2 regions of the Micromonospora sp. NBC_00858 genome follow, and region 2 is predicted to be linked to the other one. Evidence: riboswitches for the same ligand, from Rfam matches in the RefSeq annotation. Region 2 holds a riboswitch; the other holds the start of a gene.
What was found. A riboswitch is a leader RNA that binds a small molecule or an ion and turns the genes downstream of it on or off. The one in region 2 is predicted to bind thiamine pyrophosphate.
Positions count from the first base shown of each region.

Region 1: linked by a shared signal. The riboswitch ahead of thiE (thiamine phosphate synthase) and the one ahead of OG990_RS00525 (ECF transporter S component) in region 2 are both predicted to bind thiamine pyrophosphate.

Region 1 covers NZ_CP108828.1:7,140,564-7,150,567, reverse strand. Annotated here, with positions in the region: gene OG990_RS33370 (thiazole synthase) at 1-715, opposite strand, end outside; gene thiS (sulfur carrier protein ThiS) at 712-912, opposite strand; gene thiO (glycine oxidase ThiO) at 903-2,111, opposite strand; gene thiE (thiamine phosphate synthase) at 2,105-2,731, opposite strand; TPP riboswitch at 2,726-2,835, opposite strand; gene OG990_RS33350 (ThuA domain-containing protein) at 3,146-8,989, shown strand; gene OG990_RS33345 (hypothetical protein) at 9,061-9,600, shown strand; gene OG990_RS33340 (aldo/keto reductase) at 9,663-10,004, opposite strand, start outside.
Region 2 covers NZ_CP108828.1:99,289-109,292, reverse strand. Annotated here, with positions in the region: gene OG990_RS00565 (Fur family transcriptional regulator) at 1-281, shown strand, start outside; gene OG990_RS00560 (hypothetical protein) at 382-990, shown strand; gene OG990_RS00555 (hypothetical protein) at 1,013-1,180, shown strand; gene OG990_RS00550 (acyl-CoA dehydrogenase family protein) at 1,215-3,221, opposite strand; gene OG990_RS00545 (DUF6328 family protein) at 3,342-3,842, opposite strand; gene OG990_RS00540 (SIS domain-containing protein) at 3,969-4,718, opposite strand; gene OG990_RS00535 (AAC(3) family N-acetyltransferase) at 4,715-5,521, opposite strand; gene OG990_RS00530 (alpha/beta fold hydrolase) at 5,550-6,380, opposite strand; TPP riboswitch at 6,487-6,591, shown strand; gene OG990_RS00525 (ECF transporter S component) at 6,668-7,258, shown strand; gene OG990_RS00520 (ABC transporter ATP-binding protein) at 7,369-8,784, shown strand; gene OG990_RS00515 (energy-coupling factor transporter transmembrane component T) at 8,804-9,604, shown strand; gene OG990_RS00510 (hypothetical protein) at 9,659-10,004, opposite strand, start outside.

The sequences.
Region 1 (10,004 bases), 710 kb from region 2:
CGGCGCCTGCGGCCAGGCGGCCCGCCTCGACCGCGTACCGCATCGCGGTGGCCATCGTCACCGGGTCGGCGGCCCGGGTGACCGCACTGGCCAGCAGCACCGCGTCGCAGCCCAGTTCCATGGCCAGGGCCGCGTCGGACGCGGTGCCGATGCCGGCGTCGAGGATCACCGGCACGTCCACGCCCTGCCGGATCAGCCGGATGTGGTGCGGGTTGCCGATGCCGAGCCCCGAGCCGATCGGCGCGCCGGCCGGCATCACCGCGGCGCAGCCCACGTCGGCCAGCCGGCGCGCAAGCACGGGGTCGTCGCTGGTGTACGGCAGCACGGTGAAGCCGTCGGCGACCAACTCCTCGGCGGCGCGGAGCAGTTCCACCCCGTCGGGCAGCAGCGTCCGCTCGTCGCCGATCACCTCCAGCTTGATCCAGTCGGTGTCGAACGCGTCCCTGGCCAGTCGGGCCACCTTCACCGCCTCGGCGGCGGTGTAGCAGCCGGCGGTGTTCGGCAGCAGCCGTACCCCGCACCGGTCCAGCAGCTCCAACAGCCCACCGGCTGAGCCCGGGGCGGTGTCCACCCGGCGCAGTGCGAGGGTGACCAGCTCCGTGCCGGACGCCCGGATCGCCTGCTCCAGCACGTGCAGATTCGCGGCTCCGCCGGTGCCGAGGATCAGCCGCGAGGTGAACGTGACTCCGCCCAGCTCGAACGGCACGCCGCTCACCCGCCCTGCGCGGCGGTGAGCACCTCGACGCGGTCACCGTCGCGCAGCACCGTCGCCGGCCAGCCGGCCCGGGGCACCACCTCGCCGTTGACCGCGACCGCCACCCCGCGCTGCTGGGGTGCGACGTCGCGGACCAGGTCGGCCACCGACGCGCCACCTGGGACGCTGCGTCCGGCGCCGTTAACCGTCAACTCCATCGGTCCTCCTCCATCGTCCGATCGCCAACACCGACCGCACCGGACCCAGCCAGCCCACCGACACCGACCGCGCCGGTTGATTCCGGGGAGTTGCTGGAGAAGCGGTCAGGCCGGAAGGGCGCGAGCAGCGGATCGGGCACGCCGGTGGTCACCAGGTCGGCGATCAGGTCGGCGGTGACCGGGGTGAGCACGATGCCGTGCCGGTGGTGCCCGGTGGCGGCCAGCACGTCCGGCCGGCCGGGCAGCGGCCCGAGGATGGGCGCGTTGTCCGGGGTGCCCGGGCGCAGCCCGGCGACCGCCTCGACCAGGTCGTACTCGGCCAGCTCGGGGAGCAGGTCGACGCCGGCACGGAGCAGGCGCAGCACCGCGCCGGCGGTGACCGTGGTGTCCGACCGTTCCTCGACCGTCGCGCCGAGCACCACCTCGCCGTCGACGCGGGGCACCAGATAGACGTGCTCGCCGTCGGCGTACCCCCGGATCACGTGCCGGAAGCCCGGCGCGACGCCGTCGGGCGCGCGCAGCCGGAGGACCTGGCCCTTCACCGGCCGCACCGGCAGGCCGGTGAGGGCGGCCGCGCCGCACCCGGCGGCGACCACGGTGATCCGGGCGTCCACCTCGGAGAGGTGCCGGACCGGCTGCGGCACGAGCACCGCGCCGGCCCGCCGGGCGGCCGTGCGCAGCGCCGGCACCAGCAGCCGGGGGTCGACCTGGTGGTCGGTGGGCGCGAGCGCGCCGCCGCGCACCCGCGGGGCGAGCGCCGGCTCGCGGTCACGCAGCTCGGTGGGACGCAGCGGGGTCACCGGCAGTCCCAACCCCTGCTGGTACGCCCAGAGCCGGCGCGCCTCGGCCAGGTCGTCGCCGGTCAGCCCGACCATCAGGGTGCCCTCGGTCCGGTAGCCGAGCTCGGCGCCGGTCGCCTCGGTCAGCTCGGCGGCGAACGCCGGCCAGCGGGCGGCGGACGCCAGCAGCAACCCGGTCAACTGCCGTTCACCGAAGTACGCCTCGGCGACCGGGGAGAGCATGCCCGCGGCCACGGCCGACGCCCCCGAGCCGGAGGCTGGATCGTGCACCTCCACTCGCAGCCCGCGCGCGGCGCACCGCCAGGCGATCGCCAACCCGATCGGGCCCGCCCCCACCACCGCCACGTCCGGCCGGGCCCGGTCGTCGGATCGCGTCGACGGGGACCGGCCGGTCAGCACGTCAGTGCCCCGAGCAGCTCGGCGGTGGCCCGAGCGGGGTCGGCGGCAGCGGAGATCGCGCTGACGACGGCCACCCCGTACGCCCCGGCGTCCCGCAGCGCCGGCACCCGGTCGGCGGTCACCCCGCCGATCGCGATGACCGGCACGTCGACGGCGCCGGTGACCGCGCGTACCCCCGCTGGGCCGATCGGGTCGGGTAGCCCGGACTTGGTGCTGGTGGCGTGGCACGGCCCGACGCCCAGGTAGCTGGCCCCGGCGGCGACCGCCTCGACCGCCGTCCCCGGCGCGCGGGCGGTGGCTCCCAGCACACCGGTGGGGCCGAGCACCCGGCGAGCCGCGGCGACCGGCAGGTCGTCGGCCCCGACGTGCCCACCGGCGGCGCCCACCGCCAGCGCCACGTGCAGCCGGTCGTTGACCAGGCAGTTCGCCCCGTACGGCGCACAGAGCGCCAGCACCCGGCGGGCCAGGTCGTACGCCTCGCGGTCGGTGGCGGAGTCCTCGACCCGGACCTGCACCACCAGGTCGGCGCGGGCCGCCGTGAGGGCGGCCCGGACCACGGTGAGCGGATCCCGCCCGGGTCGGGTGTCGGTGATCAGATGCAGTCGCCCAAGGGACGGCACGGCAACTCTCCTCCCTGCGCCGGCATTACCCGGATCAGGTTCGACGGTCGGGGGCTGTCAGCCCCCCTCTCAGCCCGGTACACCGGGCTCCCGTGGGTTACTTGCGTGTCACCGTACGACAGTTCCGCCGGTCTGCCAAGGCGGGGTCGGCGGCTGGTCGGCGGGCCCGGCCGTGGCGCGTGGCGAGATCCGTTGGGCGCTTCATGCGGTCCTGTTCGGAATGTCGCCCGCCGTTGCAGAACCGTTACCCGTCGGCATCTTGCCCGACATTGATCCAGCCGAATTAATTTGTTCAGCGATTCGACAAAATGCTGGAGTGGACGCCCTGGCACGGCGCCCGCACCGGCTCCATCTGGGACGGTCTTCGGCGAGCCGGCCCCCGCGATCCCTGTCCACCGCGACATAGGAGGCGGCGTGTCCGATTCTCGTCGTGCCCGCGTACCCATCACTGCGACCCTGATCTCCCTTGCCCTCGCCTCGACGACCCTGTTCGGGCTGCCGGCGCAGGCGGCTCCGGCCGCCACGCAGGTCCCCCCACGAGAGGCGCCAGCCGCAGCCCCGGTCACCCAGGTGGTGCCGAAGGCGCCGAAGGCCGCGGCCGATCCCTTCTCCGTCCTGGTCTTCTCCAAGACCGCCGGTTTCCGGCACGACTCCATTCCCACCGGCATCGAGGCCATCCAACAGCTCGGCGTCGCCAACGGATTCACCGTGGACAACTCGGAGGACGGCGCCGCATTCAACGACGCCAACCTGGCCAAGTACAAGGCGGTGATCTGGCTCTCCACCACCGGCGACGTCCTCGACGCCGAGCAGCAGGCGGCGTTCGAGCGCTACGTGCGGGCCGGCGGCGGTTACGTCGGCATCCACGCCGCCTCGGACACCGAGTACAGCTGGTCCTGGTACGGCGACCTGGTCGGCGCGTACTTCGCCAACCACCCGGCCAACCAGCAGGCCACGGTCAAGGTGGAGGAGCACGCCCACCCGTCCACGACCGGATTGCCGGACCGTTGGTCCCGATTCGACGAGTGGTACAACTACCAGACCAACCCGCGGCCGGACGTGCACGTGCTGGCCAGCCTGGACGAGAAGACCTACACCCCGGGAGCTGGCGCGATGGGCGCCGACCACCCGATCGCCTGGTGCCAGGACTTCGACGGCGGCCGCTCCTGGTACACGGGGGGCGGGCACACCCGGGAGTCGTACGCCGAGCCGGAGTTCCTCAGCCACCTGCTCGGCGGCATCCGGACCGCCGCCGGCGTGGCGGACGCCGACTGTGGCGCCTCGAAGACCTCGAGCTTCGAGAAGGTCACGCTGGACAGCAACACCAGCAACCCGATGGAGCTGGACATCGCCCCGGACGGGCGGGTCTTCTACGTCGAGCGCGACGGCCGGGTGCAGATCGTCAAGCCGGACACCGGCAGCACTGTCACCGCCGTCGACCTGAACGTCTTCACCGGCAACGAGGACGGCCTGATCGGCATCCGGCTCGACCCGGACTTCGCCACCAACCACTGGGTCTACCTCTACTACGCGCCGAACGACGGTGTGGCGCGTAACCTGCTGTCCCGGTTCACCGTGACCGGCGACACCATCGACCCGGCCAGCGAGAAGCAGGTGCTGCGGGTCGACACGCAGCGCAACACCTGCTGCCACGCTGGCGGCAGCATGACCTTCGACGGGAACGGCAACCTCTACCTGGTCACCGGGGACAACACCAACCCGTTCGAGTCGGACGCGTTCACCCCGATCGACGAGCGGCCCGGCCGGCAGGACTACGACGCCCAGCGCACCTCCGGCAACACCAACGACCTGCGCGGCAAGGTGATCCGGATCCATCCGGAGGACGACGGGACGTACACCGTCCCGGACGGCAACCTCTTCCCGCAGGGGACCGAGAAGACCCGGCCGGAGATCTACGCGATGGGCTTCCGGAACCCGTTCCGGATCGGCATCGACCCCGGCACCAACACCCTCTACGTCGCCGACTACGGGCCGGACGCCAGTGCGGCCAACCCCAATCGCGGCCCCGAGGGCACGGTGGAGTGGAACATCGTCGGTACGCCCGGCAACTACGGCTGGCCGTACTGCACGGGGGCGAACTACGCCTACAACGACTACACGTTCCCGTCCGGCCCGAGCGGGGCGAAGTTCGACTGCGCGGCGCCGGTGAACAACTCGCCCAACAACACCGGCCTCACCGCCCTGCCGCCGGTCGTCCCGGCGACCGTCGACTACGACTACAGCGGCAACCCGCTCTTCCCCGAGATCGGCGGGGGCGGCGCACCGATGGCCGGCCCGGTCTACCGGTACGACGCCGACCTGAACTCGGACCGGAAGTGGCCCGCGTACTACGACGGCAAGGCGCTCTTCGGCGAGTGGAACCAGTCGAAGATGTACACCATGCAGGTGACCGCCGACGGCAAGTCGTTGGTGGACATCAACCAGTTGCTCACCGGGATGAGCCTGATCCGGCCGATGGACTTCGAGTTCGGCCCGGACGGCGCGCTCTACCTGATCGAGTGGGGCACCGGTTTCGGCGGCAACAACGACGACTCCGGCGTCTACCGGATCGACTACATCGCCGGTGACCGGGCACCGATCGCCATGGCGGACGCCACCCCCACCTCGGGACCGGCACCGCTGACGGTGGCCTTCACCAGCGCGGGCTCCCGCGACCCGGACGGTGGCACGCTCACCTACGCCTGGGCCTTCGGCGACGGCCAGACCTCCACCGAGGCGAACCCGACGCACACCTACGCCACGGCGGGCAGCTACACCGCCCAGCTCACCGTGACCAACCCGAAGGGCCGTACCGCGGTGGCCAACGTACCGGTCACCGTGGGCAACACCGCGCCGACCGTGACCATTGAGTTCCCGCCGGACGGCGGCTTCTTCGACTGGGGTGACCAGGTCCGCTACACGGTCAAGGTGACCGACCCGGAGGACGGGCAGATCGACTGCGACCGGGTGCAGCTCCAGGTGCTGCTCGGTCACGACGAGCACGCCCACCCGCTGGAGCAGCACACCGGCTGCACCGGCACGGTCCAGACGTCGCTCGCCTCCGGGCACGGCGCCGAGGCGAACGTCTTCGCGGTCTTCGAGGCCACCTACACCGACCAGGGCGGCACCGGCGGGGCCGGACCGCTCACCGGGCGGGCCATCGAGCAGTTGCAGCCCAAGCGCAAGCAGGCCGAGTACTTCACCGCCACCGGGCGGGCGCCGGTGAACACCGGCGGCGGCGACGCCGGCGTGCAGCGGGAGACCACCGGCGACACCGCCGGCGGCGGCCAGAACATCGGGTTCATCGAGGACGGCGACTGGTGGTCGCTCGCCCCGGCGGACCTCACCAACATCACCGACATCCGGTTCCGGGCCGCCTCGGCCACTTCCGGAGGCCGGATCGAGGTCCGCGCCGGTGCGGTCGACGGACCGGTGGTCGCCACGGCCACCGTCCCGGGCACCGGCGGGTGGCAGACGTACACGGACGTGACCGCGCCGGTGACCGGCGCCGGGAGCGGCACGCTGTACTTCGTCGCCCGGGACCCCAACGGTGGCGCGGGATCGCTGCTCAACGTCAACTGGATGGACTTCCTCGGCCGCGGCGTCACCGAGAACGCGCCGCCGGCGGTGAGCGCCACCGCCACCCCGGCCACCGGCACCGCGCCGGTAACCGTCGCCTTCGACGGCACGGCCACCGACGCCGAGGGTGACACCCCGCTGACGTACGCCTGGGACTTCGGCGACGGCGGCACGGCGACCACTGTGGACGCCAGCCACACCTACACCAGCCCGGGCACCTTCACCGCGACCCTCACGGTGACCGACAGCAAGGGCGCCAGGGCGTACGCCACGGTGCCGGTGCGGGTGGACGCGCCGAACACGTCCTGCTTCGGGGCGCGCTCGGACGACTTCACCGGCGCCAGCCTCGACAAGGGCCGGTGGACCAGCGTGGTCCGGGAGAACCAGCTCTACTCGGTCAGCGGAGGCGCGCTGCGGCTGCCCACGGCGGTGGGTGACCTCTACGGCGGCCGTAACGACGCCACCAACCTGGTGCTCCAGCCGGCTCCGACCGGGGCCTGGCAGGTGACCACCCGGGTCACCCTGCCGGTGACGACCAACTACCAGCAGGCCGGCCTGCTGGTGTACGGCGACGACGACAACTACGCCAAGCTGGACCTGCTCTACTCGGGCAGCCGGCGGGTGGAGTTCATCCGGGAGACGGCCGGCACGCCCCGCAACGAGGCTGCCGACAGCACCGCCGCACCGGCCGGTGACACGCTGCACCTGCGGATCACCAGCGACGGGACGACCCTGACCGCGGCCGTCTCGGCCGACGGCCAGACCTTCACCCCGGTCGGCCGGTCGGCCGCGCTCGACGGCATCACCAACCCGCGGATCGGGCTCTTCGCGCTCAACGGCGGCACCGAGGCGCCGGTGGTCGACGCGAGCTTCGACTGGTTCCAGATCACGCCGGACGCCCCGGCCGGGCCGGTCGAGCCGTCGGACGAGTTCACCGGCGACGCGCTGGACAAGTGCCGGTGGAACGCGATCCTGCGGGAGGACCCGAACGGTTACCGGGTCACCGGTGGCGCGCTGCGGGTCGACGTGCCCAACGGTGACATCTACGGCGGCGACAACACCGGGCCGAAGAACTTCATCCTCCAGACCGCGCCGTCCGGCGACTGGACCCTGGAGACGAAGGTCGACGGCAGCCTGCTGAACGAGCAGTACCAGCAGGCCGGCCTCATCGTGCTGGCCGACGACGACAACTACCTGAAGTTCGACTACATCGCGGACAATCAGCCCGGCCAGCCGGTGACGCGGCGGATCGAGTTCCGCAGCGAGATCGGCGGGACGGTCCAGAACCCGCAGCCGGAGGCGGGCAACCTGACCAGTGCGGTGTGGTACCTGCGGCTGGCCCGCAGCGGCGACACCTTCACTGCGTCGTACTCGGCCGACGGGGCAACCTGGACCGCGTTGACCGCGCTCACCAACAGCGCGGTCGGGGCCACCCCGAAGGTCGGGCTGTTCACCCTCGGCGCCAACCAGACCGCCTCGAAGACCGCCGGGTTCGACTACTTCCGGCTCAGCACCGAGGCGGCCGACGAGACCGCACCGGTGACCACGGCGGCGGTCTCCGGCACCCCGACCGACGGTTGGTACACCGGGCCGGTGACGGTCACCCTGACCGGCGTCGACGAGGCCGGCGGCAGTGGGTTGGCCGGTACGGCGTACCAGCTGGACGGGGCCACCACCTGGACGGATTACACCGCTCCGGTGGCGGTCAGCGGGGACGGCGAGCACGAGCTGCGGTTCCGCTCGACCGACGAGGCGGGCAACGTGGAGTCGACGAAGACCGTCGCGGTCAAGATCGACGCCACCGCGCCGGTCACCTCGGCGACGTTCGCTCCCGCGAACGACGCCGGCTGGCACAACGGGACCATCCCCGTCGTGCTGACCTCGACCGATGCCGGGTCCGGGGTCAGGACGGTGGAGTGGTCGCTGGACGGTGGCGCCTGGACGCCGTACTCGGCGCCGGTCGGGGTGACCGGTGACGGGCAGCACGAGCTGCTGTTCCGGTCCACCGACAAGGCGGGCAACGCCGAGACGCTCAAGTCGGCGGTGCTACGGATCGACGGCACCAAGCCGACGCTGCTGGTGTCCGGGATCGCCGATGGTCAGCTCTACGGGGACAGCCAGGATGTCCGGGTGTCCTGGCAGGCCGTCGACCCGACCTCGGGCATCGCGACCGTGGTCGGCGACCTGGACGGCCGGCCGTACGTCAGCGGCACTCTGCAGGCCATGTACGAGCTGCCACTCGGCCTGCACGAGCTGACCGTGACCGCGACCGACAAGGCTGGCAACAAGACCACCTCGGAGGTCCGGTTCTTCGTCACCACCTCGTTCCGGGACATGCAGAACCTGCTGGACCGGTTCAAGGCGACGGGGCGGCTGTCGGCCAACGCGCACAAGCAGTTGACGGCGAAGCTCGACGCGGCTCGGAAGGCCGAGGCGTCCGGCAAGGACGCTCAGGCGATCAAGCAGCTGACCGCGTTCCGGGCGCTCGCCGCCGACGCCACCCTGGTGGCCGAGGCCGAGATCCGGGACGTCCTGATCCGGGACGCCGACGCCATGATCGTCCGGCTCGGCGGCGTGGCGAGCAAGGCCGGAGTCCGGGCCAATGACGGCGAGCCGGTCAAGGGTGCCGGGCGGCTCGGTGGCGATGCCACCCGGCTCGCCCCCGGTCGCCAGCTCTGATCCGACGAGGCCCCTCCCCGACGCTCCGGCGCCGGGGAGGGGCCTCCCTCATCCGTAGTGAGGAGGCGTCCGTGACGCGTATCCGCAAGGGGTTGGCCGCCCTGTTCGTCGGACTGGCCCTGATCCTGTTCTCGGCGGCTCCGGCCGCAGCGCACACCGGCAAGCTCAAGCTGACCGTGGCCGGCGACGGGGCCGACGGGGTCACTGTGCAGGCCACCTACGCCGACGGGCATCGGCTGGACAAGCCGGTGCGGTTGACCCTCACCGGCACCGGCCCGGAGGGGCGGCGGCTCGGCCCGGTGCAGTTGGAACCGGCACCCGAGGGGCAGGGCTTCTACAGCAGCGGCCCGCTACTCTCCCCGGGCACGTGGCGGGTGACGGTGAGCGCCCCGGCGCCGAACCCCGGTCAGGCCGGCGCCGAGGTGCAGGCGCGGCCGGCGCAGTCGCCTCCGCCGGCTCCCGCGCGGGTCGCCGTGACGGCGCCGGCGGCGGCCGACGGTCGCGCCGCCGCGGACGGGAGCGCCTGGTGGTGGCCGGTCGGGCTGGCCGCCCTGGTGCTCACCGCGCTGGCGGTGGCGGTGGCAATGCTGGTCAGCCGCCGCCCCGACTGACCGTCTCGGATGATCGGGCCGGGCCGCCATGAGCGGCCCGGCCCGACGCCCGACCAGGCGGCTCAGAGGATGGCGCGCAGCGCCGCCAGGTCCTCGTCCGTGGGCTCCCAGGTGCCGGCGGCGGCGTTGGCGTGCACCTGCTCGGGCGTGGTGGCGCCGGCGATCACCGAGGTCACCGCCGGCTGGGCGGCCAGCCCGCCGATCGCCACCTGGAGCATGGTCAGCCCCCGCTCGGCCGCGTACGCCTCGATCGCCTCGATGGTGTCCCAGTCGGCGGCGGCGAGCCGTTCGGCGTACCGGCCACCGCCGGAGAGCCGGCTGCCGGCCGGCGGCTGCCCGTCGCGCCGGTACTTGCCGGTGAGCAGACCGTTGGCGAGCGGGAAGAAGGGCAGCATGCCGAGCCC
Region 2 (10,004 bases):
GCGGCGAGCGGGTCGGCCTGACGACGGTCTACCGCACCCTGCAGGGGCTGGCCGACGCGGGTGAGATCGACGTGATGCGTCCACCGGGCGGCGAGCATCTCTACCGCCGGTGCAGCGAGGGGCACCACCACCACCTGGTCTGCCGGGCCTGCGGGAGCACCGTCGAGGTGGCCGGCCCGGCCGTGGAGAGCTGGGCCGACCGGGTCGCGGCTCAGCACGGCTACGCCGACGTCAGCCACACCCTGGAGATCTTCGGCACCTGCCCGACCTGCGTGCACTGACAGCGTCGCCCCGGCCGCGTCGGGGCCGCTCAGGTCGTGGCCGTCCCGGCGGTTGATCCGACGGGTGCCGGGCCGGGCCGTTCGTGGCACGCTGTCCGGCGTGAAGATCTACGCCGATCGCTTTCCGACCGCCGCCCGCCAGTTGTTCACCGACCTGCTCGTCGTCGCGTGGGTGTACGTCGCGATCCGCGGCGCGCTCTGGCTGCACGACCTGGTGCAGAAGCTCGCCGTACCCGGACAGAAGTTGGAGGGCGCCGGCAGCGGGCTCGCCGACAATCTGGGCGAGGCCGGCGGCAAGGTCGGCCGGGTGCCGCTGGTCGGCGACGAGCTGACCGCGCCCTTCCAGCGGGCCGCCGACGCCGCCCGGTCCCTCGCCGACGCTGGCCGCGACCAGCAGCACCTGGTCGACCAGCTCGCCCTCGCGCTCGCCATCGCGGTGCTGATCTTCCCGCTCGGCCTGGTGCTGTTCGGTTGGCTGCCGCTGCGGGTCCGCTGGATGCGCAGGGCCTCCTCGGCCGCGCAACTGGCCTCCGGCCCGGCCGGGCGGGACCTGCTCGCCCTGCGCGCGTTGGCCACCCAGCCGCTGGGCCGGCTGACCCGGATAGCGCCGGACGTGGCCGAGGCGTGGCGGCGCGGCGACGACGACACGGTCGACGCGCTGGCCGCGCTGGAGCTGCGCCAACTCGGCCTGCGCGCCAGGAGTCGCTGACTGGCCCGCTAAGGTCGTCGGCGTGTTCTACTTCCTGATCGTCATCGCCGTCCTGCTGCTCGGCTACGCCGCGGTCCTGGTCTCCTTCGTCCGGCGGGGCAAAAAGATCCCGCCCGCGGCGTACCTGGCCCTGGCGGGGCTCAACGGCCTGATCCTGGCGGCGGTGCTGGCCTGGGCGGTCTCCCGCTGACCGCCCGGCGCGACGGCACGCCGGGCGGCACCGGTCACGGCTTGGGCGGGATGCGGCGGCGAACGTCCTGCGCGGTGGACGGGCCGGGCGACCAGCCGGCCACCCAGGGCAGCTCGTCGGACGGGGTGATGACCCCCTCCTCCAGGCCCGCGTAACGGCCGGCGAGGATCCGCTTCGCGGCGGCGGTGTCGACCGAGTCGGTGTTGTCCCAGAGGGCGCTGAACAACGCGTCCACCCGGACCCGGGCCTGCCGGCAGAACAGGTCGGCCAACTCGACGTTCTCCGGTCGGCTGTCCCGCTCGGCGACGGCCCGCACGCAGACCGCCGACATCGCGAACAGCTCCGCGCCGATGTCCACCACCCGGCCGAGGAACGCCTGCTTGCGCTCCATCTTTCCCTGCCAGCGGGACATCGCGTAGAACGTCGACCGGGCCAGCTTGCGCGACGACCGCTCCACCTGCCGCAGGTGCGCGGCCAGCGGCCCGAACTCGGCGTACGCCGACGGGTTCTGCCCCCGGCCGACGGCCAGGGTGGGCAGCCACTTCGCGTAGAAGGCGCCGGCTCGGGCGCCGGCCCGGGCCTTGCGGCCGAGCCCCGCCTCCGGATCGATGATGTCGCCGGCCACCGACAGGTGGGCGTCGACCGCCTCCCGGGCGATCAGCAGATGCATGATCTCGGTGGAGCCCTCGAAGATCCGGTTGATCCGCAGGTCGCGCAGCATCTGCTCGACGGCGGCCGGGCGTTCGCCGCGGGCGGCCAGCGAGTCGGCCGTCTCGTAGCCGCGCCCGCCCCGGATCTGGATCAGGTCGTCGGCGATCTTCCAGGCCATCTCGCTGGCGTACAGCTTGACCAGCGCCGCCTCGATCCGGATGTCGTTACGGTCGTCGTCGGCGAGCAGGCAGCACAGGTCGAGCATCGTCTCCATGCCGTACGTGGTGGCGGCGATGAAGGAGAGCTTCTGCGCGACCGCCTCGTGCTCGCCCACCGGCCGACCCCACTGGACCCGGTCGGCAGCCCAGTCCCGGGCCACGTTCAGCGCCCACTTGCCGGCGCCCACGCACATCGCCGGCAGTGAGAGCCGGCCGGTGTTCAGCGTGGTCAGAGCGATCTTCAGCCCCTTGCCCTCACCGCCGATGACGTTCTCGGCCGGCACGAACACGTCGTGGAACCGGGTGAGACTGTTTTCCAGGCCGCGCAGGCCGATGAACTCGTTGCGCCGTTCCACCGTGATGCCCGTGCTGTCGCCGTCCACCACGAACGCCGTGATGCCACCGCGCCGACCCTCGGCGGCCGGCACCCGGGCCATCACCACCAGCAGGGTGGCCACGATGCCGTTGGTGGCCCACAGCTTCACCCCGTTGAGCCGGTAGCCGGTGCCGTCCTCGGTCGGCTCGGCGATGGTGGCCAGCCGGGCCGGGTCGGAGCCGACGTCCGGCTCGGTGAGCAGGAACGCGGAGACCTCGCCAGCGGCGAGCCGGGGCAGGAAGCGCTGCTTCTGCTCGGCGGTGCCGAACATCTTCAGCGGCTGCGGCACCCCGATCGACTGGTGCGCCGAGAGCAGCGCGCCGATCGCCGGGCTGACCGAGCCGGCCAGCATCAGCGCCCGGCAGTAGTGCAGGTTGCTCAGCCCGAGACCGCCGTACGAGCGGTCGATCTTCATGCCGAACGCACCGAGGTCGGCCAGACCGTGGAACACCGCGTCCGGAATGGACCCGTCCCGCTCGATGGCGGCACCGTCCACCTCGGACGTCAGGAAGGCGCGGAACCGGCCGAGGAAATCCTCTGCGCGGGCCACATCGGCCGGGTCGGAACGGGGCCACGGATCGATCAGGTCGAGCCGGAACCGGCCGAGGAACAACTCCTTGCCGAAGCTGGGCCGGTCCCAGACGGACTCCCGGGCGGCCTCGGCGACCTGCCGAGCCTCCTTCTCGGAGACCTGCCCGGCCTCTGCCGGCAGCGGCGCCGCGCCGCCCTGGGTGCTGGGGGTGGCGCCGGAGTCGGGGCCGTCCGGTGCAGGTCGGCTGTTCTGCGTCGTGGTCACGGCTGCCCCCTCGAAGCTCGGTGCGGCTGCGTCGACATGCGCGACTACCGTCACGCTACCCCCGGTTGTTACCCAGGGGTAGCGCTCCGTGAAGATCGAGTTCGGCCTCGCCCGACGACGTCAGTCGGCCAGGGCCCGCGGGTCGTCGTCGTCATCGTCGATGTCGTCCTCGCCCCAGTTGCGGCGGGCGAACGGCAGGAGCATCCAGAAGGTGAGGAACCAGAGCCCGGTCAGCGCGCTGAGCACGAAGGCGATCGGCCGGTCCAGCACGAAGTCGGTGATCAGCAGCACCGCGCTGACCATCGCGATCAGCATGAAGGCGAGGCCGCCGGTGGCCATCCGGTGGGCGAAACGGACCAGCTCCGGCTTGCGGCCCTGCCGGAACAGCGCCCGGTGGAACGCCACCGGGGAGATGATCATCGCGGTGGCGGCGGCCGCCGCGAGCAGCGCGACGATGTAGACGTCCCGCTGAAACTCGCTGGTCTGGGTGAAGCCGTTGCTGAACGGCAGGGTGAGCAGGAAGGCGAAGAGGATCTGCACGCCGGTCTGGGCGACCCGCAACTCCTGCAACAGGTCGGCGAAGTTGCGCTGCCAACGCTGCTTGTCGGTCTCCTTTGACACGTGCTACCTCCGGTGCGACGGTACTGCCGGCGATCCTGGCCGCCGGCAGCAACGCCAATGCCCCACCCGGCCGAGCACGAAACAGGTTCACGACACCAGTCGGTCACCTGCCCTGCCCGAGCGGGCTCAGGAGCCGCGCCGGATCCGGCCCGCGTACCGGGCCTCCAACTCCGCGTTGTGCGCGTCGCCGTCCGGGATGTTCGCCGACAGGTAGACCGGGGGCCGCTCCCCCGCCGCCAGCAACCGGGCCACCACCTCCACGGTGATCTGCTGGGCCAGCAGAGCCGCGGTGATCGAGGAGACCGCGCCGACCGCGCCACCGCCGGGCAGCGGCAGCGTCGCGTCGCCGTACGGTGCGCCGTTGTCGAGCACCACGTCGGCGAGGTCGGCCAGCTTGCGCCCGGACGGGTGCCGGGAGGCCATCCCACCGGAATGTTGTGCGGAGGTGATCGCCACCAGCCCGTGCCCGCGCTGCTTGACCAACGTGGCGAACTCCACCATCGCGCCGTTGACCCCGGAGTTCGAGGCGAGCACGAAGACGTCGGCGGGCCGCACCGGGGCAAGCTCGTAGAGCCGGTGCGCCACCGCCGGGTCCCGTTCCAGCAGCGGGCCGAGCCGCTCGGCCGGCTCCCCGCCGAGCAGCACCAGATCACGCAACGCGATCCGGTTGGTCGGCACCAGGCCACCGGCACGGCCGGCGATCTCCATGGCCAGCGCCTCCGAGTGCCCGGTGCCGAACGCGTGCACCACCCCGTCGGCGCGCACCGCGTCGGCGATCAGGTCGGCGGCCTGCTCCACCGCCGCCCGCTGGCTGGCGGCCACCCGGCCGATCGTCTCGGTCACCACGGCCAGGTAGTCCTCGGCACTCACGCTCATGCATCCTCCATCGTCCGGTTGCGGGCCAGCCAGTGCACCGCGAAGTCGACCGCCGCCCGCTGGCGCATCAACCTGCCGGTCCCGGTGCCGACCGGTCCGATGCGGACCGCCCCGGTGGCCTCCAGGTCCCGGCCCAACGCGCCGAAGTCGGTCTCGTCGAGCCGTACGTCCTGCCACCACACCCATTCGCGGCCACCATCGGCGGTACGCACCGCCCCGCCCAGCCGCTCCCTGGGCGGGGACGGTCGGCGGTACTCGGCGAGGTGCAGTGAGGTGTTCACGTCATGGTCCACGCCGAGCAGCAACACGTCGGCGTCCAGATCGTGGAGCCGGGCCAGCGGGGAGCCCTCGCCGAGCATGTCGGCCCGGTCGTGCCCGGCCACCACCTGATCGGCGGCCGGCCCGAGCGCGGCGAACGACACCTGCGGATGCGAGCTGCGCAGTGCGCCCGGCCAGCCACGGACCGTCTCGGCGAGCACACCCATGTACCGGCTCGGGGTGACCGCCGGGTCGAAGCCCGGCATCTCGGCGCGGATCAGCGGCCACCAGTCCGCCGGCACCGGCGGGTTGCGCCACTGCGCGGGGTCGCTGTTGTCGGGAGTGTGGGTGGGCACCACGAGGGTGCCGTCCGGGCCGAGGGCGTCGCGCAGGGCGAGCACCACCGCCTGCGGCCCGCCGCAGACGAAGCCCAGCGGGCGCAGCGCGGCGTGCACCAGCAGCGTTGCGCCGGGGCGTACGCCCAGCAGGCGCAGTTGCGCGGCGAGCGACCGCCGGGTGCCCGGCGTGCCGGCGTCCGTCGTCACAGTGGTCCTCCTCGCTGCCCGGCGCGGTTCAGGCCGCGCCGCCGACCCGGGCCAGGATCGCCTCGGCCAGCGGGCCCGGCGCGGCGTCCGGAATCCAGTGACTCACCCCGGGCAGTTGTACGAAGCGGTAATCCCCGGTCACGTTCGCGGCGCACGCCTCCGCGGCGGTCCGGCCGATGGCGATGTCCCGGTCGCTCCACAGGTACGTGGTGGGCACCGCGACCGGGCCGACGTCGGCCAGGTCGGCGCGCGACATCGCCCGGTACCAGTTCAGGGCGGCGGTGAGCGCTCCCGGCTCGCGCATCGGGTCCGCGTAGCGGGCCACCCGGGTCGCGTCGCCCACCCCGCCGAGCAGCTTGCGCAGCGCGGTCGCGTTCCACGCCAGCAGCACCTTCTCCGCCTTTTCCGGCTTGCGGAACAGCGCGATGTACGACGAGCGGGCCTTCTGCTGGCCGTCGTTGGCGAGCGCGTGTGCCATGGCCGCCGGATGGGGCACGGACACCGCGGTCAGCGTGTGGACCCGCTCGGGGTGCTCGGCGGCCATCGCCCACGCCACGACGGCGCCCCAGTCGTGGCCGACCAGGTGAACGGCGTCCAGGCCGAGAGCGTCGAGCACCGCCACCACGTCGGCGACCAGCTCGGGGATCCGGTACTCGGCGACCGCCGCCGGCCGGGCGCCCGGCGAGTAGCCCCGCTGGTCCAGCGCGTACGTGCGCAGCCCGCCGGCGTGCAGCGCCGGGACGACCTCGTCCCACTCACCGGAGTGCTGGGGGAAGCCGTGCAAAAGCACGACGGGTGCACCGCCCGATGGGCCACCGGTGCGTACCTCGAACGTGAGACCTCGCGCGTCGACCCGCATGATCGTCAGCCTACCCAGCCGGCGTGGTGGCGGGCCGGCCGCCGAGGTGGCGGACGTCCTGCTGGGCCGGCACCCCCGGTCGGTGCTAGCGTCACCGAGACAACTTCACATCCGACAGGGGAGCGCACAGCGCTGAGAGTGCGGGCACGCCCGCAGACCCTCGAACCTGATCTGGGTAATGCCAGCGCAGGGAGTTCGGTCGACCTCCAGCCGCGCCGCCGTCCGGTGCCAACCGGGCTGCGGCGTGCGTCTTCTCCTGGTTCGCATTCAGGACTGGGAGCATCCACATGAACCACACCGACACCAACCGCTGGCGCACCATCGACATCGTGGTCGCCTCGGTGATCGCGGTCGCCTTCGGCGTCATCTTTTGGGCCTGGGGCCTGGTCTGGAGTGCCACCGAGGGCGCCTTCGCCTTCTTCCCGCCGGCGCAGACCCTGCTCTACGGGGTCTGGCTGATGCCGGCCGTGCTCGGCGGCCTGGTCATCCGCAAGCCCGGCGCCGCGCTCTACTGCGAGACGGTGGCCGCGGTCCTCTCCGCGCTGCTCGGCAGCCAGTGGGCCGGCACGGTCATCCCGCAGGGCATCGTGCAGGGAATCGGCGCCGAGTTGGCCTTCGCCGCCTTCCGGTACCGGTCGTTCCGGCTGCCGACCGCGGTACTGGCCGGCGCGCTGACCGGGCTCAGCGCCGCCCTGTTCGACTTCTTCGTCTGGAACGTCGACTACGCGCTCACCGACTACCGCATCCCGTACGCACTGCTCACCATCGTCAGCGCCACGGTGCTCGCCGGCGCCGGCGGTTGGCTGCTCACCCGCGCCCTGGCCAACACCGGCGTCCTCGACCGCTTCCCGGTAGCCCGCGACCGCCCCGCCATCTGACCATCCGTGTCGATCATGAGGTTGACCGGCGGATTGATCTTCGAAACACCCGCCAATCTCATGATCGACCGGGCAGGGTGGACCGGACGCGGAGTGGGGGTGTGGGTGCGGTGAGCGGGGTGCAGTTGCGGGGGTTCGGCTGGCGGCACGCCGGGCGCCTCGCCTGGGCGGTGCGTGGGGTGGACCTGCGGGTCGAGGTTGGGGAGCGGGTGCTGCTGCTCGGGCCCTCGGGGGCCGGCAAGAGCACCCTGCTCAGCGCACTGGCCGGGCTGCTACCCGAGGACTCCGGCGAGCAGGAGGGCACGGTCGAGATCGACGGGCTCGACCCGCGCAAGGGGCGGGAACGGGTCGGCATCGTCTTCCAGGACCCGGAGACCCAGTTGGTGATGGCCCGCTGCGGCGACGACGTCGCGTTCGGGTTGGAGAACCGGGGCGTGCCGGCCGACGAGATCTGGCCCCGGGTGGACGAGGCCCTGCATCGGGTCGGCTTCCCGTACTCCCGGGACCGGAACACCGCCGCGCTCTCCGGCGGCGAGCAGCAACGCCTCGCCCTGGCCGGCGCGCTGGCGCTGCGACCCGGCCTGCTCCTGCTCGACGAGCCGACCGCCAACCTCGACCCGGCCGGCGCCGACCTGGTCCGGCGGGCGGTGGCCGGCGCGCTGGACGCGGACACCACGCTGATCCTGGTGGAGCACCGGGTCACCGAGGCGCTGCCCCTGGTCGACCGGGTCGTCGTCCTGGAGCCCGGCGGCGGGGTCCGCGCGGACGGCCCGCCCGCGGCGGTCTTCGCCGCGCACGGCGACGCCCTCGCCGCCGAGGGTGTCTGGGTGCCGGGTCACCCCATCGCGCCCCGGCCGGCGACCGCCGCCCCCGGCGAGCTGTTGCTCACCACCGACCGGCTCGGCCTGCCGCCCCGGCTGGGCCCCACCGACCTGGCGGTACGCGCCGGCGAGGCGCTCGCCGTACGCGGGCCCAACGGCGCCGGCAAGTCGACCCTGGCACTGCTGCTCGGCGGGCTGCTCCGGCCGGGCGTCGGCCGGGTCACCGCGTCCGCCGAGCTGGCCGGGCCGGATCAGCGCACTCCCCCGCACCGGTGGCGGGCACCCGCGCTGGCCCGGCGGATCGGGTCGGTCTTCCAGGATCCGGAGCACCAGTTCGTCACCAGCACGGTCTTCGACGAGTTGGCGCTCGGCCCGCGCCGGACCGGCCAACCCGAGGCGGCCGTCAAGGAGACCGTGGCCGGGCTGCTGGACCGGCTGCGGCTGACCCGGCTCGCCGCTGCCAACCCGTACACCCTCTCCGGTGGCGAGGCGCGGCGGCTGAGCGTGGCGACCGCCCTGGCCACCGCGCCCCGTCTGCTGATCTGCGACGAACCCACCTTCGGCCAGGACCGACGCACCTGGCGGGAGTTGGTCGACCTCTTCGCCGACCTGCGCGACGCCGGACACGGCGTCGTCACGGTCACCCACGACGCGGACTTCGTCGCCGCGCTCGCCGACCGCACCGTCACCCTGGAGCGATCGTGACCAGCGGGGGCGACAACCGATGATCAGCATCGAGCCGGTCGCCGCGCCCGGTGCGCCGCTGGCCCGCCGCAACCCGGTGGCGAAGGTGGCCGCCGCACTGCTCTTCTCGTTCATCCTGCTGGCCACCCTGGACCCGGTGGCCCCGGCGATCGCCATCGCGGTCGAACTCGCCGTGCTGCCGCTGTTCGGCATCCGCTACCGGGTGCTGGCCCGGCGAGCGTGGCCGCTGCTGGTCAGTGCCGCCGGCATCCTGATCACCCTGGTGCTGTTCGCCGCCGACCGGTCCGGCCGGGTCCTGCTGGACGCGGGACCGGTGCTGGTGACCACCGGAGTGCTGCTCACCGCGCTCGGCCTGGTGCTGCGGGTGCTCGCGGTGGCCCTGCCCGGCGTGATCGTCTTCGCCACCACCGATCCCACCGACCTGGCCGACGCGCTGATCCAGAACGCGAAGGCGCCAGCCCGGTTCGCCATCGGGGCGCTGGCCGCGTTCCGGCTGGTGCCGCTGCTCGGTCAGGAGTGGCAGATGATCAGCATGGCCCGGCGGGCGCGTGGCGTCGACGCCGGGCGCAACCCGGTGGCGAAGCTGCGGCTGTTCACCTCCACGGCGTTCGCGCTGTTGGTCGGTGCGATCCGCCGGGGCACCCGGCTGGCCGTGGCGATGGACGCGCGCGGATTCGACGCCGGCACGCCGCGTACCGTGGCCCGCCGTCAGCCCTTCACCCGCGCCGACACCCTGCTGATCGTCGCCGCAGCGGTGCTGGCCGGCACCGCCCTGACCACCAGCATCCTCCTGGGAACCTTCCGCCCCCTGATCGGCTGACCCCACCCCACCCACAGCAGAGCTGAGGGCGGGGCGGGGCCGACAAGGGTTGGTTCAGCTGCGGCGGAAGGCGTAGCGGCGGGGTTGGCCGGCGCGTTGGCTACGGCCGCCAGCGGAGCGGGGGCCGCCGCCCTGCGGCGGTCCGGCCGTCGGTGCCGCTGGCCGTTCGGCCGCCGGCAGGTCGACCACCGCCGGCACGTTGACCACCGGCGGCACCTCGATCCCTGCCGGCACCTCGGTTGCCGTCGGCAGGTCGGCCAGCGGCAACAGGTCGACCGGCCCCGCCGGCTCGGTCGGCAGCGCCGACCCGACCAGCATGGCCGGAAGGGCCGGCTCGACCGGTGGGAGGTCGGGACGGGTCAGCGGTAGCGGCAGCGAGCCACGGCCGGCCGCCGGGTCG